2 regions of the Bradyrhizobium yuanmingense genome follow, and region 1 is predicted to be linked to the other one. Evidence: predicted binding sites of a transcription regulator. Region 1 holds the regulator's gene; the other holds the start of a gene.
What was found. Region 1 encodes LexA, which represses DNA repair genes until DNA is damaged. Its sites were predicted from a motif close to TGTTCNNNNTGTGTTCNG; they were not measured.
Positions count from the first base shown of each region.

Region 2: N2605_RS05790 (PA0069 family radical SAM protein) is a predicted target of LexA. The motif match lies at 2,966-2,983, and genes of this name have one in related genera.

Region 1 is NZ_CP104173.1:3,885,589-3,893,614, forward strand. Features, by position in the region: gene N2605_RS18255 (HAD family hydrolase) at 1-353, shown strand, start outside; gene N2605_RS18260 (hypothetical protein) at 512-715, shown strand; gene N2605_RS18265 (molybdopterin molybdotransferase MoeA) at 935-2,143, shown strand; gene lexA (transcriptional repressor LexA) at 2,320-3,021, shown strand; gene N2605_RS18275 (hypothetical protein) at 3,411-3,845, shown strand; gene N2605_RS18280 (GAF domain-containing protein) at 4,063-5,004, shown strand; gene N2605_RS18285 (ComEC/Rec2 family competence protein) at 5,011-7,290, opposite strand; gene N2605_RS18290 (nuclear transport factor 2 family protein) at 7,414-7,800, opposite strand; gene N2605_RS18295 (glutamine--tRNA ligase/YqeY domain fusion protein) at 7,818-8,026, opposite strand, start outside.
Region 2 is NZ_CP104173.1:1,226,176-1,234,201, reverse strand. Features, by position in the region: gene N2605_RS05805 (glycosyltransferase family 39 protein) at 1-159, opposite strand, end outside; gene N2605_RS05800 (ribonuclease HII) at 366-1,223, opposite strand; gene N2605_RS05795 (VOC family protein) at 1,301-1,756, opposite strand; gene N2605_RS05790 (PA0069 family radical SAM protein) at 1,781-2,944, opposite strand; gene N2605_RS05785 (phosphoketolase family protein) at 3,156-5,567, shown strand; gene N2605_RS05780 (acetate/propionate family kinase) at 5,570-6,742, shown strand; gene N2605_RS05775 (RMD1 family protein) at 6,831-7,673, opposite strand; gene N2605_RS05770 (glycosyltransferase family protein) at 7,926-8,026, shown strand, end outside.

The DNA of each region.
Region 1 (8,026 bases):
TCGCCGGCGAGATGCCTGATATCGCCGAGCTGTTGCCGCGGGCGGCGAAGCAGATGCCGCTCTATGCCTTCTCCAACACCAATCGGCCGCACGTCGACTATTTCTCGAAGGAATATGCCGGTCTGCTCGGCCATTTCCGCGAGCTGTATCTGTCCTCCAGCATCGGCCTGCGCAAACCGGATGCCGAGGCCTTCGACCATGTCGTGGCGGCGATCGGCGTGCCGGCCGAGCGCATCGTGTTCTTCGACGACCTCGCCGAGAACATCGAGGGAGCGCGGGCGCGCGGGTTGACCGCCGTGCATGTCACCTCGCCGCGTGATGTCGGGAACGCATTGAAAGCATTGCGGATCTGAGCCGCGGGAAAGCCCGGAGCGCGCTCACTTGCCGGAACAAAAACTGCTGAAAATGTGGAACCTGATCACTTTGTGCATTTTTATACAGAGTTCCGGGAACGGAATACCACCCTTCGGACTCATGAGTCCGTTGGGACTTCTACATTGGACTGATCGACGTGCTGGGCAAGACCTATCTCACCAAGCAAGCCTCTCTCCTGCTCGAATTCGCCAGAACCACCTCGGATTCTGACCTCTCCGCCAAGCTGATCAGCAAGGCCGCCGACCTAAAATCCCAGGCGGACCCGCTGCCGGACAAGGATCAGGGTCCCAAGCCGCCCGACGTCGCGGACATCAGTCCGGGCGATCCGACGGGGCGTTGAACGATGTTGGCCGTGGCGCTCGTCATTCTCGTCCTTGCCATGGCAATCCTCGTTCCGGTCTGTCTCGCCTTCCGCATCATGCCGCGGCGGAGTTGAGCCGACCTCCTCCACCCCGCGATCACGCAGGATAAATCATCCCGCGTGCTGCTTTGCCTCACGCCTGCACTCGGCTAGAACTCTCGCCGCCCATTGACTGATGTGCTCAGCAGGAGTTCGCCCGTGGCCCTGATGCCGGTTTCTGACGCGCTTGCCGCGGTGCTGGCCGGCGTCGAGCCGCTGGCTGAACAGATGGTTTGCCTCGACGAGGCCTACCATCGTGTGCTCGCCCGCGATGTCGCGGCGCGGCGCACGCAGCCGCCGGAGGCGATGTCGGCGATGGACGGCTATGCCGTACGCACGGCCGACGCGGCAAACGATTCGAGGTTGACCGTCGTCGGCGAGGTCGCGGCGGGCCGGCCGTTCGCGGGAAGCGTCGGCCCCGGCGAAGCCGTGCGGATCTTCACCGGCGGCGTCGTTCCCGACGGCGCCGATGCCGTCGTGATCCAGGAGGACACGGCTGCCGACGGCAAACATGTGACGATCAAGGAAGCCGCCATTTTCGGCCGGCACATCCGCCCTGCAGGCGTCGACTTCCGCGAAGGCGACGTGCTGCTGCGCAAGGGAATCCGCCTCACCGAGCGCGATCTCGCCCTTGCCGCCGGAATGAATCATCCGCATCTCGCCGTCATCCGCCGCCCGAGGGTTGCCGTTCTCGCCACCGGCGACGAGCTCGTGATGCCGGGCACCACGCCTGGTCGCGGCCAGATCGTCTATTCCAACGGCTATGCCCTGCATGCGCTCGCCCGCAGCGAGGGCGCCGAGACCATCGACCTCGGAATTGCCGCCGATACACTGGAGGCGACGTCCGCCGGCATCCGCCGCGCGCGCGAGAGCGGCGCCGACATCCTGATCACGACCGGCGGTGCCTCGGTCGGCGACCACGACCTGGTCCAGCAGGCGCTCAAGGGCGAAGGCATCGCGATGGCGTTCTGGAAGATCGCGATCCGGCCGGGCAAGCCGATGATGCACGGTCGGATAGGCGCGATGCGCGTGATTGGCCTGCCCGGCAATCCCGTGTCGTCCTACGTGTGCGCCTTCCTGTTCATGGTCCCCTTGATTCGCGCCCTGTCGGGCCGTTTAGCGATTCATCATCGGCGCGAGCGCGCCGTGCTGGGCCGCGATCTCGCCGCCAACGACCAGCGCGAGGACTATCTGCGTGCGCGGCTGGAGGAGCGCGACGACGGCACGCGCGTCGCCCTTCCGGTCAGCCATCAGGACTCCTCCCTTCTTGCGAATCTCGCTGCGGCACAGGTACTTCTGGTGCGCGCACCGTTCGCGCCGAAGGCCGAGGCCGGCACGCCTTGCGAGGTGCTCCGGCTGCCCGTCTGAGCCGCCCAGCCACACGCATTCCGCGAGCTTGGCCGCGTTCACCATAAATTAAGCAGTTGCGGAACACATATCGAACATATAGTGTCCGTTCATGATTTGTTTCGAGGATGTAGCGGCTTAGTGCCGGCTTCATCGTGTCGGAATCGAACGACATCAACCGGGGGACTTTGGTCGAGATGTTGACGCGCAAACAATACGAGCTTCTGCGGTTCATCAGCGAACGTCTGAAGGAAAGCGGCGTGCCGCCGTCCTTCGACGAGATGAAGGATGCGCTCGACCTGCGCTCGAAGTCAGGCATCCATCGCCTGATCACTGCGCTCGAGGAGCGCGGCTTCATTCGCCGCCTGCCCAACCGTGCCCGTGCCATCGAGGTGATCAAGCTGCCCGAGCTCCAGGCCGCCGCCGGCAATCGCCGTGGCTTCACCCCGAGCGTGATCGAGGGCAATCTCGGCAAGGTGCGCGCGAGCTCCAGCCCGCCTGCGGACGAGGGCGAGCGCCCCGTCGCGGTGCCCGTGATGGGCCGCATCGCCGCCGGCACGCCGATCGAGGCGCTGCAGACCCGCAGCCATACCATCAGCGTGCCGCCGGACATGCTCGGCTCGGGCGAGCACTACGCGCTCGAAGTGCGCGGCGATTCGATGGTCGAGGCCGGCATCCTCGACGGCGACATGGCGCTGATCCAGCGCAACGAGACCGCAAATACCGGCGACATCGTGGTGGCATTGATCGACGACGAGGAGGCCACGCTCAAGCGCTTCCGCCGCCGCGGCGCCTCGATCGCGCTCGAGCCCGCCAATGCCGCCTACGAGGTCCGCATTCTTCCGCCGAACCGCGTGAAGATCCAGGGCAAGCTGATCGGGCTTTACCGGAAGTACTGATACGGGAAACATCAAGCGCGCGGCGCGTTTCGATCGGCATCGGCGATCCAGGATCGGAGCGGATACTTGTCCGCTCCGGCTGGACGGTTTCTCTGGTTCTGCGCCGGCTGTCCGGTCCATCTTCCCGCGCGACATTCGCCCGCGCAGGCGCGCAGCAATCTCGCTCTGCTTCACCGGTAGAGTTGTGCCGGCAGTGCTGATAGCTCCGGCCGAATGCAAGGACGCGAGGTTTGTTCCTATCGAATCCGGGAAAGATAATGTGATCGCGCGCTGCGGACGCGAGCCGCAGATTTGCCCATAACCGAGCAGAGCGTTGTATGCTTCCACTCTGATAGAGGCCTGCGCCTCGAAAGAGACGCGGGTCGCTATCCCAGCATGAGGAGCACCCGATGTGTGACTACAGCCTGCATGCCGTCGCGACGCGCCCCGCCGAAGTCGGCGAGACGATCGTCACGACAACCTTCCGCGGCACCTCGACGCGCGGTTTCGCTTCCGAAGCCGATCCCTCCGTCGCGGTCTGTCTGCTGCCGGGGACGGAGCTCGCTTTCGCCGACAATGTCCGCTACGACAACCGCTGGATCTGGACGCGCACCGTGAACTCTCGCGTCGGCAAGTTCGGCAAGATCGACCCGCACATTCCCGATCGCCATCATGACGCGATCGAATTCCCCGACGGCAAATACGTGCTGGTGACGCAGCTCGTCGAAGGCCAGCGCGCGACCGTGCTGCAATTGCCGGTGACGCAGGCAGCCCCCGAGCGCGAGCACAAGCCGCAGATCGTCGCCGACACGCGGCCCACGATCACGCGCCTGCCGATCGGCTGACGCCCTTCGGCCGACAGGCCGAGCCCGGGATTGAAATTGCCGTCGCCGGCCGAGGCCGGCGAGCCCGGCAAGTTTGTGTTTCAGGACATTCGATCGGCGAGCCCACCGCCGCGCCTCGTCGTCGCACGAAGTTTGGGCCGTGCTGCCCGCATTTTGAACGTCCGCTCCGCAGCCAAATGACCGATGCTGTCGTGGTTTGAGGCGGCGGACACGCTCGATGAAGACCTTCATTCGCGTCGTTGAACTTTGGGTACCCGACCGGACGCGCATGCGGCTGGAATTCGGCGGCGGCCTCTACGACGATGGGCTGTCCGCGTTCAAAGCCGTCAGCGAAGAGCTGCACTTCGGATATGACGAGGGACTTCCCGGCAAGGCCTGGGCCTGTGGCCACCCCGTCATCCTCACGAAATTCGCCAACTCCTATTTCAAGCGGACCGATCAGGCCGCTGCGGCCGGCCTCACCTGCGGCGTGGCGGTGCCGGTGTTCGCGGGCGAATTCCTGCAAGCCGTGCTGGTGCTGTTCTGCGGCGACGACGAGGCGCATGTCGGCGCGATCGAACTCTGGCACAACGATCCTGATCTCTCGCATGAGATGGGGCTCGTCGATGGCTATTACGGCACCGCGGACATGTTCGAATTCAACTCCCGCCACACCAGATTTCCGCGCGGCTTCGGCCTGCCCGGACGCACCTGGAAGGCGGGCCTGCCGCTGATCATCAAGGACTTGCACGACGCCAAGAGCTTCCTGCGCTGGGAGGACGCCGCCAAGGTCGGGATCAATCTCGGCGTCGGCGTGCCCTACCGAACCGGTACCGACCAGACCTGGGTTCTGACATTCCTCTCCGCGCAGGCAACGCCGATTGCACGACGCTTCGAGATCTGGGTCCCGAACGAGGACCGTTCGGCGCTGGTCTTTCGCGCCGGCGATTGCAGCGCGCAGACCGACCTCGCCGCACGCTATGCGGCGCAGTCCATCGCCAGGGGCGAAGGCAGCATCGGCGGCGCCTGGGCCACCGGCATGCCCGCGCTCAACGACGATCTCACCTCTGACGGCTCGATCGCCGGCTCCGAAGCCTGCGCAGCCGGGCTGAGCCGAATGGTGGCCCTGCCGGTTATCGGCAACGGAAGGCTTGACGCCGTGCTGGCCTGGTATTTGTGATCCGCGTCAATCGTCGGCCTGCAAGTCGGCCTCCGATGGCGTTGCGTCCCGGTTGCGGGGCACGGCCGCCTTCGGCACGAGGCTGCCGTCGAAATCTCCCTCGCCGGCGCCGGCCGGCAGCCAGGGACGGCTTGCTCCCCTCGTCCTCACCGCCTGCACCGAAAAGCCCTCGCCGCGTCTCGTCAGAGCCAGTGCGCCCTGACTGGCAAGACGCGCCCGATCGACCACCATCGCCGCGCAATCGGGTGGCGCAGGCCGCGCCGTCACCACCAGCGCGGAGCGGCTGCAATCATCGGCCAGCGCGTCGATACGCGTCGCCAACGCGATCAGTCGTCCGTCCGCGAGCGGCGCCACGCAGCCGGACTCGTCACACGACACCCCGCTCGCCAACGAGGCGTTGCCGGCATCGCGCGGATCGGCATCGGCAGCCAACCACTCCTTCAGCAGGAAGCTGTCCTTGCTGGCGCGGATCACCTGCAAGCGCCCATCCCCGCCCCGGACCGCGACGCTCGCGCCATCCCCGGCAATCAGGATATCGGGCTGCCGCACCGACAGTCCCCAGAGGATCGCTGCCAGCAGCACCAGGGCGCCGGACCAGCGCAAGGGCGTGCGCAACAGGCCCATCACGATGAGCCCGAGGCTCGCTGCGATCAGCGGCGCGATCCCGAAGGCGGGAATGCGGCCGACGGCGCCCGGCAGGGCCGCCACCCAGCGCGCGACCAGGACCATCCACTCGATGCCGATCCCCATCAACCACCAGAACACGCCGTCGAGCCCGAAGGGCGCCGCGAGCAGCCCCAACAGCCCGGCCGGCATCACCAGCGCCGAGACCACCGGCATGGCGCCGAGATTGGCGAGCACGCCGTATGGGGTCACGCGATGGAAGTGGAAGGCGGCGTATGGCGTGGTCGCGAGCCCCGCGATCAGCGAGGCCAGGAACAGCATCGCGATCTCCCGGCCGCCCCACAACGCGATCCGCGCAGTCGCGGAATGATCGGGCGATGCGAGCAGGTTCGGCATGCCGATCTGCACCAGCGCCACCAGCCCGAGCGTTGCCGCAAACGACATCTGGAAGCTTGGATGCACCAACGCCTCCGGCGCGACCGCAAGCACGATCAGCGCGGCAACCGCCAGCGTGCGGAAGGTGATGGCGCGGCGGTCGACCATCACTGCGATCAGCACCACCGCCGTCATGAAGAACGATCTTTGCGTCGCAACCTCCGCGCCCGACAGCAACAGGTAGAACGCGGCCGCGACCAGCGCCGCGGCGGCCGACCATTTCTTGATGGCAGAGCCGGCCGCCAGCCCCGGGATCAAGGCCAGCAGCGCGCGCACCGCGAAGAAGACGACGCCGGCGACGACCGCCATGTGATAGCCGGAGATCGACAGCACATGGCCGAGTCCCGAGACGAACATGGCATCGTTCACGGGCGCGGTGATCGCATCGCGCCGCCCCGTGAGCAGCGCCGTCGCAATCGCGCGGTTGTCGCCTTCGAGCGTTGCGCGGATGCGCGCGTCGATCGCGTCGCGCAGGCCCTGCATGAAGGCGGCATAGCGCAGCCGCAGGCCGCCGCCATCCGGCGGTGTGGACGCCGTGATCGCGCCCATCACGAAGCCGGAGGCGCCGATGCCCTGGAAGAACATGTCGCGCGAGAAATCATAGCTGCCGGGGCGCACCGGCGAGATCGGCGGCATCAGCCGCGCCTTCAATTGCACGAAGCTGCCGACCTCCGGCGCCGTGCCCTTGCGCACCGAGAGGCGGACGCGCTCGAGCTTGACGTCGCTGCGCTGCGCCTCCATCGCGCTGACGCGCAGCACGAAGCGATCGGTGCGCTCGCGGATGTCGCGCGCTTCCACGAAGCCCGACAGCGACACCGAATAGAGCGGTTTTGCCAAAACGGTGTGCGCGATACGCGCGGTCTTCCAGGTCGCCACGGCAAAACCAGCCGCGACCGCCGCGAGCATGATGGCGGGCGCAAACAGCCGGCTCCGCCGGAGCAGCACCGCGCCGAGCATCAGCGCGATGGCTGTGGCGGCAACCACCCACAGCACCGGCTCATGATCGGCGGCGAAATAAAGCGCAATGCCGCCGCCGAAGGCGACCGGCACCCACGGCAACAGCCGGCCAGGCCCGGCCTCGCCCCGAGCCCATTGGCGCAGCGTCTCGATGATCGCCGGCCAGATGCCAAAGCCCACCGGCGCAAAACCGCCGGCCGGGGTAGCGCGGCCGACCGGCCACGTCCCGGCAACTCCCTGGGACCGTCCTGGCCGGCCCGGCTCCGCCATTCCCCTGCACCTTACGATACGCGACGGCTGCGGAGGCTACCGGACCGTGCGGCTGCACGAATAGCGGTACGGATCGGGAACAGGCGAAGAGCGCTCTACTTTTCTCCGGGCTGGCGCCCGTTGCTAGATCAGCGGCGCCTGCGAGGAGGCGTGGTGATTGACGATCTTCCACTCGCCGTCCTCGCGGATGATGACCCAGCTCATTTTGACGACGAGATCATCCCGCTCGCCCGCGAGATCGAACGTGATCTTCGCGGCCATGTTGATCAGATCAGGGCCGGCCTGCGCGGCGTGCACGTCGGAGAAGGTCGCGCTCGGCCTCCCCCAGCGCGGCAGGCCGTTGAAATAGTCGGCGACGCCATCTCGGCCGCGATAGAGCTTCGGATTGGAGCCGAAGAAGAACGCGTTCCTCGCATAGAGCGAGGACAGCGCGGCCGCATCGAGCGCCGCGAAGCCGGCGCACCATTTCGCGATGATGGCGGAAACGATGGCGTCGGCCTCGCTGCTCATGTCCTGCTCAGCCCTTCTCAACCCTTGGCGACTTCCTTCGCGAACGTGTCGCGCAGACCGATCGTGCGCGAGAACACCGGCTTGCCGGGCGTCGAGTCCTTGTCACGCACGAAATAGCCCTGGCGCTCGAACTGCATCGGCTCGGTCGAATTGCTCTCCGCAACGGACGCCTCGACCCGCGCATCGGCGAGGATCTCCAGCGAGTTCGGGTTGAGATCGGTCGCGA
Region 2 (8,026 bases), 2.7 Mb from region 1:
CCTGCCGAAGGCCAGAAGGGTCGCGAGAGTGCCGGGCGGGCTGCGGTAGAACACCAGCGCCACGAACAGCCACATCGCGGCCTGCAGCAGCACCGCAATCCAAACGATCAGCCGCGGCCGGGCGCGAATGAGCTCGATGACCAGGGAGGTAAACCGCATGCAACGTCCGAAGGTGCAGCCAACCCGTCCAGCCGGCCCTATTCGCTCACGTCTGTTTTGATAAAGGGCGCCACGGGTTGTGGCAACCGCCGCAGTTCGTCATGCCCGGGCTTGTCCCGGGCATCCACGTTCTTCGTGCCGCTGGTAAGACGTGGGTGGCCGGGTCAAGCCCGGCCATGACGGATGGGAAAGCTGTAGGAGGATCGCTAGAGATTTACGGAAGCGTCGATCTCGACGCTCGCCTCGACCTGCACCTCGACCTCAGTCACCGAGAACAGGTCCTGCACCGGCTCGACGGTCCAGGGCATGTGCTTGGCGCGGGCGGCGGCGACGGGGGCGAAGAAGCTGCGGTGGTGGATGGAAGGGCCGAGGCGATCAAGCGCGTCGAGATGCTCGGGGACGGCATAGCCCTTGTGCTGCTCGAAGCCGTAGCCCGGGCAGTCCTGCGCCAGTGCGCACATCAAGCGATCCCGGGTGACCTTGGCGACGATGGAGGCCGCGGCGATCGAGAGCACGATACCGTCGCCGCCGATCACGGCCTCGCAGTCGCATGCGGTGTCGAGCCGGTCGCGGCCGTCGACGAAGACGTGCCTGGGCGCCTCGGGCAGGGCCACCACGGCGCGCTTCAGCGCCCACAGCGAGGCGCGCAGGATGTTGTCGCGGTCGATTCGCGCCGGCGAGGCGACGGCGACCGAGACCTGCGCGGTGGCGCAGATCTTGTCGAACAGCTTTTCGCGCTCCTCGGCGGTCAGGCGCTTGGAATCGTCGATGCCGCGGGGAATCCGGTCGGGATCGAGAATCACCGCGGCGGCCACCACGGGGCCTGCGAGCGGGCCGCGGCCAGCCTCGTCGCAGCCCGCGACCGGCCAGACGCCGCGCTTGATCAGCACGCGCTCGCGGCGGAAGCTGGGGGCAGCAACGGCAATGATGCCTTTCCTACCGGCAGGGACCTTCGCAGCATCGGCCGCAGATATCTTTGCCGCCTTGGCGGGCACAGCCTTCGGCGCGGCCTTTTTCTTCGGCGCGGCTTTGGCTGGGGTCTTGGCGGAGGGGTCCCGAATCATGACCGGGATCGTGCGCCAGGGGGCTTCGCCAGCGCAACCGGGAACCCACGATATTCCCGTTATTCAGGCCGCCCGCGCTACTCCGCCAGATGCACCCGCCGGTCCTCGCCCACCTCGATGCCGGGTGCGACCACGACTTCCCAGACATGTGCATCGGGATCGGCAAAATAGCCGCAATAGCCGCCGTAATCGGTCGCGTGCGCCGCCTTCAGCAAGGTGGCCCCCTTCTCGACGGCGAAGGCCAGCACCTCGTCGACCTCCTTGCGGGTCGCGCAATTCCAGGCGAGCGTCATGCCGCGAAAGATCGTGGGCCTCGGCTGGTCCTCCAAGGACGCGTCTGCGGCGAGCCGATCCCAGTGATAAAGCGCGAGCACCGGACCGCCGGTGTCGTAGAACGCAACCGCCTCGCCGGTCTCCTTCAGCCGGCGCGAGAAACCGAGCGCGTCGTAGAAGGCGATGCTGGCGCGGATGTCGTTCACACCGAGCGTGATGACGGTCAGCCGCGGCATCGGCACAGCGAGTTCCTTGAGCATGCGACACCTCTTGCACGTGTCCGCTCAAAACAGGCTGAGCTGATCACCGTTCCGCTTCGGCCGCGCAAAGTGATCAATGGTCAGCTTGGAGCGCCGCTTGTTGAGGCCGAGTCGCTCGCAGGCGATCTCGAAGCGGCGGCCGATGGTCCAGGCCATCGGTCCGGTGCCCTTCATCCGCTCGCCCCATTTGGCGTCGTAGTCGCGCCCGCCGCGCATGTCTCGGATCAGGGTGAAGACGTGACGATAGCGGTCCGGATAGTTCGCCATCAGCCATTCGCGGAAGAGATCGCGCACCTCCAGCGGCAGCCGCAGCAGCACATAGGCAGCTTCCTTGACCCCGGCATGGGCGGCGGCGTCGAGGATGCGCTCGATCTCGGAATCGTTCAGCGCAGGGATCACGGGCGCGACCATCACCGTGGTGGGAATGCCGGCGTCCGAGAGCTGCTTCAGCGCCTCCAGCCGTTTCGGCGGCGTCGAGGCCCGCGGCTCCATCGTGCGCGCCAGCTTCGGATCGAGCGACGTGACCGAGATCGCGACCTTGGCGAGGTTGCGCTTGGCCATCCGCTGGAGAATGTCGATGTCGCGCAGCACCAGCGCCGACTTGGTGACGATGCCGACGGGATGCCCTGCGCGCTCCAGCACTTCCAAAATGCCGCGCATGATTTTGCGCTCGCGCTCGATCGGCTGGTAGGGATCGGTGTTGGTGCCGATCGCGATCATCCGCGGCTCGTAGCCGGGAGCCGCAAGCTCCTTCTCGAGCAGCGAAGGCGCCTCGGGCTTCACGAACAGTTTTGACTCGAAGTCGAGCCCCGGCGACAGGCCGAGATAGGCGTGGGTCGGCCGCGCGAAGCAATAGACGCAGCCGTGCTCGCAGCCGCGATAGGGATTGATCGAGCGGTCGAAACCGATGTCGGGGGAATCGTTGCGGGTGATCACCTTGCGTGAGGTGTCGATGGCGACACTCGTCTTGAACGGCGGCAGCTCGTCGAGGCTCTGCCAGCCGTCGTCGAAAGCGACGCGCGCCTCGGCCTCGTAACGGCCGCTGGCGTTGGACTGCGCGCCCCGCCCTCGCCGTCGCGCGCGGTCGATGGCGACGCCAAGCTCGGGGAAATCTGAAGGCGCACCCGCCGGCTCGGAGGGCGCCGTGACCGGCGGGTGCTTGAGAGCATGAGAGGATGCTGGACTCATGCAGCCAAGATAGCACGACATAGGAACAAATCAAGAACACAAACCAAAAACGTGAAAAACAACCCCATGCACAGTAGAGCTGCCCAAACTTCGCGCGCCTGCCTTTGACCTCACGCAACACGGCCGTCACGACCATCCCGTTTCATGACCGACGGATCGATCGCCCCGGAACCGGGTTGGTGACGATCGCGAAGTGAAGGTCGGCAGGAACATGACAATCCAACAAAAAACGGCCGAAGCGAGCAGCGACCTCGATCTGCTCGATCGCTATTGGCGCGCCGCCAACTACCTTTCGGTCGGGCAAATCTACCTGCTCGACAATCCGCTGCTGCGCGAGCCGCTGCGGCCCGAGCACATCAAGCCGCGTCTGCTCGGACATTGGGGCACGACGCCGGGGCTGAACTTCATCTATGCCCATCTCAACCGCGTCATCCGGGCGCTCGATGTCAGCGTGATCTATGTCTGCGGTCCCGGCCATGGCGGTCCGGGCATGGTCGCCAACACTTATCTCGAAGGCAGCTACAGCGAGATCTATCCCGATATTGCGCGCGATGCGGACGGATTGCGCAAGCTGTTCAGGCAGTTCTCCTTCCCCGGCGGCATCCCGAGCCACGCCGCGCCGGAAACGCCGGGCTCCATCCACGAAGGCGGCGAGCTCGGCTATGCGCTGGTGCACGCCTATGGCGCCGCATTCGACAACCCGGATTTGATTGTCGCCTGCGTGGTCGGCGACGGCGAGGCCGAGACCGGCCCGCTCGCTGCGTCCTGGCACTCGAACAAGTTCCTGAACCCTGCCCATGACGGGGCGGTGCTGCCGATCCTGCATCTCAACGGCTACAAGATCGCGGGCCCCACCGTGCTCGGACGGATGCAGGACGCGGAGATCCGCGACCTCTTCCGCGGGTTCGGCCACGAGCCGCTGTTCGTCAGCGGCGACGATCCCAAATTGATGCACCAGGCCATGGCCGATGCGCTCGACGTTGCATTCGCCAGCATCCGCTCGATCCAGCAACATGCCCGCGACGGCCGCACAACCGTCGAGCGGCCGCGCTGGCCGATGATCGTGCTGCGCAGCCCCAAGGGCTGGACCGGCCCGAAGGAGGTCGACGGCAAGAAGGTGGAGGTCTGGCGCGCGCATCAGGTGCCAGTCGCAGGCTGCCGCGAGAACCCGGAGCATCTCAAGGTGCTCGAAGACTGGATGCGCAGTTACGAGCCGGAAAAGCTGTTCGATGGCAACGGCGCGCTCGTTGCCGAGCTTCAGGCGCTTGCGCCCGAAGGCATCAGGCGCATGGGCGCCAATCCGCATGCCAATGGCGGCGTGCTGAAGAAGGAGCTGAAGCTGCCCGACTTCCGCAGCTTCGCGATCGAGGTGACGCAGCCCGGCGAAGTCGTTGCGGAAGCGACGCGCGAGCTCGGCAAATTCCTGCGCGATGTCATCCGCCTCAACGCGAAGGAGCGCAACTTCCGCATCATGGGCCCGGACGAGACGGCATCGAACCGGCTCGACGCCGTGTTCGAAGCCACCGAACGCGTCTGGATGGAGCCCACCGAGCCTTACGACGTGCACCTCGCCCAGGACGGCCGCGTCATGGAGGTGCTGAGCGAGCATCTCTGCCAGGGCTGGCTGGAGGGCTATCTGCTCACCGGACGGCACGGCTTCTTCTCCTGCTACGAGGCCTTCATCCACATCGTGGATTCCATGTTCAACCAGCACGCCAAATGGCTGAAGGTGACGCGGGAGCTGCCGTGGCGGCGTCCGATCGCCTCGCTCAATTATCTGCTGACCTCGCATGTCTGGCGCCAGGACCATAACGGCTTCAGCCATCAGGACCCCGGTTTCGTCGATCTCGTCGCCAACAAGAAGGCCGACATCGTCCGCATCTACTTCCCGCCGGATGCCAACACGCTGCTCTGGATCGCCGACCACTGCCTGCGCACCTATAACCGCATCAACGTAATCGTCGCCGGCAAGCAGCCGGCGCCGCAATGGCTGTCGATGCAGGACGCGGCGACGCATTGCGATGCCGGCATCGGCATCTGGACCTGGGCGGGCACGGAGGACGGAAAGGGCGAGCCCGACGTCGTCATGGCCTGCGCCGGCGACGTGCCGACCCTGGAGACGCTCGCTGCCGTCGACCTCCTACGCAAGGCGCTGCCGGACTTGAAGATCCGCGTCGTCAACGTCGTCGACCTCATGACGCTGCAGCCGAGGGAGCAGCATCCGCACGGCCTGTCCGACCGCGACTTCGACAGCCTGTTCACGCGCGACAAGCCTGTGATCTTTGCCTATCACGGCTATCCCTATCTCATTCACCGGCTGACCTATAATCGCACCAACCATGCCGGCATGCATGTACGCGGCTTTGCCGAGGAGGGCACCACGACGACGCCCTTCGACATGGTCGTGCTCAACGAACTCGACCGCTACCACCTCGCGATCGAGGCGATCGAACGGGTGCCGGGACTGGCGACCAAGGCCGCTCAGGTGAAGCAGCAATTCCGCGACAGACTGATCGAACACTCCCGTTATGTCCGCGAGCACGGTGAAGACATGCCTGAGATTCGTGACTGGGTCTGGCAAAACAGCGCCGGCGGCAACACGCCGGCCGAGGCCGGCAATTAGCGATGCCGGACACGGTCCTCGTCCTCAACTCGGGATCGTCGAGCATCAAGTTCGGCCTGTTCGATGTCGCGGCGGCCGAGCCCGCCCTGCTCTGCAAGGGCCTGCTGGACGAGCACGAGGCCAAACCCCGGCTGGTGGTGAAGGGCCCCAGGGGCGAAGACCTGTTCGAGACAAGCAAGCAGGCGCCGGCGGCAGCCGGCGGCCATCTGTTCGCGGACGTACTCACCTTCATCGAGGACCGGTTCGGTGGACGCAGCCTGCGGGCCATCGGCCATCGCATCGTCCACGGCGGGCCGGATTATTCAGGCCCGGAGGTCCTGACAGACGACATCATTGCGAAACTGGAGGCCTTGACGCCGCTGGCGCCGCTGCACCAGCCGCGCTGCCTCGCGCCGGCGCGAACGCTCGCGGCGATCCGGCCCGAGCTGACGCAGATCGCGTGCTTCGACACCGCCTTCCACCACGGCCTCGCGCCGCCGGCGAGCCGCTTCGCCATTCCCCGGCGATTCGAGGCGCGTGGCGTCAGGCGGTACGGCTTTCACGGCCTCTCGTTCGAATATGTCGCGGGACGCCTGGCCGAGATCGCGCCGGAGCTCGTGGCCAAGCGCACTGTCATCGCGCATCTCGGCAATGGCGCCAGCCTCTGCGCCCTGCGCGATGGCCACAGCATCGACACCACGATGGGGCTGACGCCGCTCGACGGCCTCGTGATGGGCACGCGTTGCGGTACGATCGATCCGGGCGTGCTGCTCTATCTGCAACAGCACGAGAACATGTCGGTCGAGGATGTCCAGCACCTGCTCTATCACGAGTCAGGCCTCTTCGGCGTCTCCGGCTTGTCTGCGGACATGCGCACGCTGCTGGCGAGCCGCGAGGCTGCGGCGCGTGAAGCCGTGGATCTCTTCACCTTCCGTGCGGCGCAGCAGGTCGCGATGATGGCGACCACGCTCGGCGGCCTGGACTGCCTGATCTTCACCGGTGGCATCGGCGAGCACGCCAAGGAGATCCGCGGCGCGATCGGCGAGCGTCTCGCCTGGATGGGCGTGCGCATCGACGCCGCACGCAACGATGCCGCGCGCGAGCGCATCAACGGCAACGACAGCATGGTCGAGGTCTTCGTCATCCCCACCAACGAAGAGATGATGATCGCGCGCCATTGCGCGGCTCTGATCTAGGGCGTTATCCCGTTGCGAAAACACCCTCTCCGCAAGCGGGAGAGGGAGTGCACTCACGTTATAGCAATCAAACCTGATCTCATCATGCTTAGTGACCGCGGCCGGTCAGGAGCTGAAAAGTCCCCATCGCGACTTCGATCAGGATCAGCACCACGACGGCGATCTCCAGGCGGAGCGAGCGCTGGGTGTCGATGATATCGGTCAGCGCGTTGGCGGTCTCCGACACCGCGGCAAGCTTGCGCTCGAGCGTGTCGAGGCGCTCCTTCAGTTCGTATTCGTCCTCCAGGCGCGAATAGAGCCGGTCGAGCTCGGGCTTCTCCCAGAGCACGTCGGGCTTCTCGGCGACCGCGACGCGGCCGGCGACCCGCTGCTGCACCAGCAGCGCGTTGCCGATCAATTGCAGGATGCCCTTGCGCCGTTGCGGCGTGCGACCGCGCTCGGCGAGCTCCCGTGCAAACGGCTCGATCACGTCGAACACCGCGGCGACGCGGCGCTCATCGCGCGCCAGCGACGTGCTTTTGGCGAGTGCGTCCGCAACCAGCAGCAGCCGGTCGTCGGAGAACTTTGCGAGGCAGATCGGCCCGCCCGGCTGGATCGTCTCGCCGGCTTCCTCGTTACAGAGCTGCGCCTGCGCGATCTCCTCCTCGTAGGGGCTGAACTCTCCGGTCACGCGCGATCTCAGGTTGTCGACGAGGACCTTCTCCTCCGACGGCAACAGCCCGATCAGCACGACGACGCCGTAGCGAAAGATCACGGCAAGGCCGGCATGAACGCGGAAGGCGGCCGGCGTCGAGGACACCAGCGTGCCGATCTCGAGGCCAGACGCGTTGATGCGGTCGCCCAGCATCAGCGCCCGGATCCGCAAGGTCGGCGCGGCCTCCTGCTTCGGCGATGTTGGCGCGGTGCCAACGGCGAGGTGATCGGCGTTCATGCAAGGTCTCTCCCGGGCAGCGAAACGTCGCCACGAAGCATTCGGGGTTAATACCGTCAGGATCGGCTTGTGCCGAAACATTCGGCAATATTACCAGCCGCGCCTGGCACATCTGGTCGCGATGAACTCGCGGCAGTTTACCATCGCACGCCGAAGCCCCTTCCGAAAGTTGCACTCGGCAGCGCGACGGGTTTATGACAACATCATGCAACGCTACGCTTCTCCCGAAGTGCGGAAACTGAAGCCTCAATCATGCTGAGCGTCATCATTCCGACCGAAGGTATCGAGCAGACGGCGGTCGCAACCCTGGCCGCGCTGGTGCCCGGCGCCGCAGCCGGCGTGATCCGGGAAGT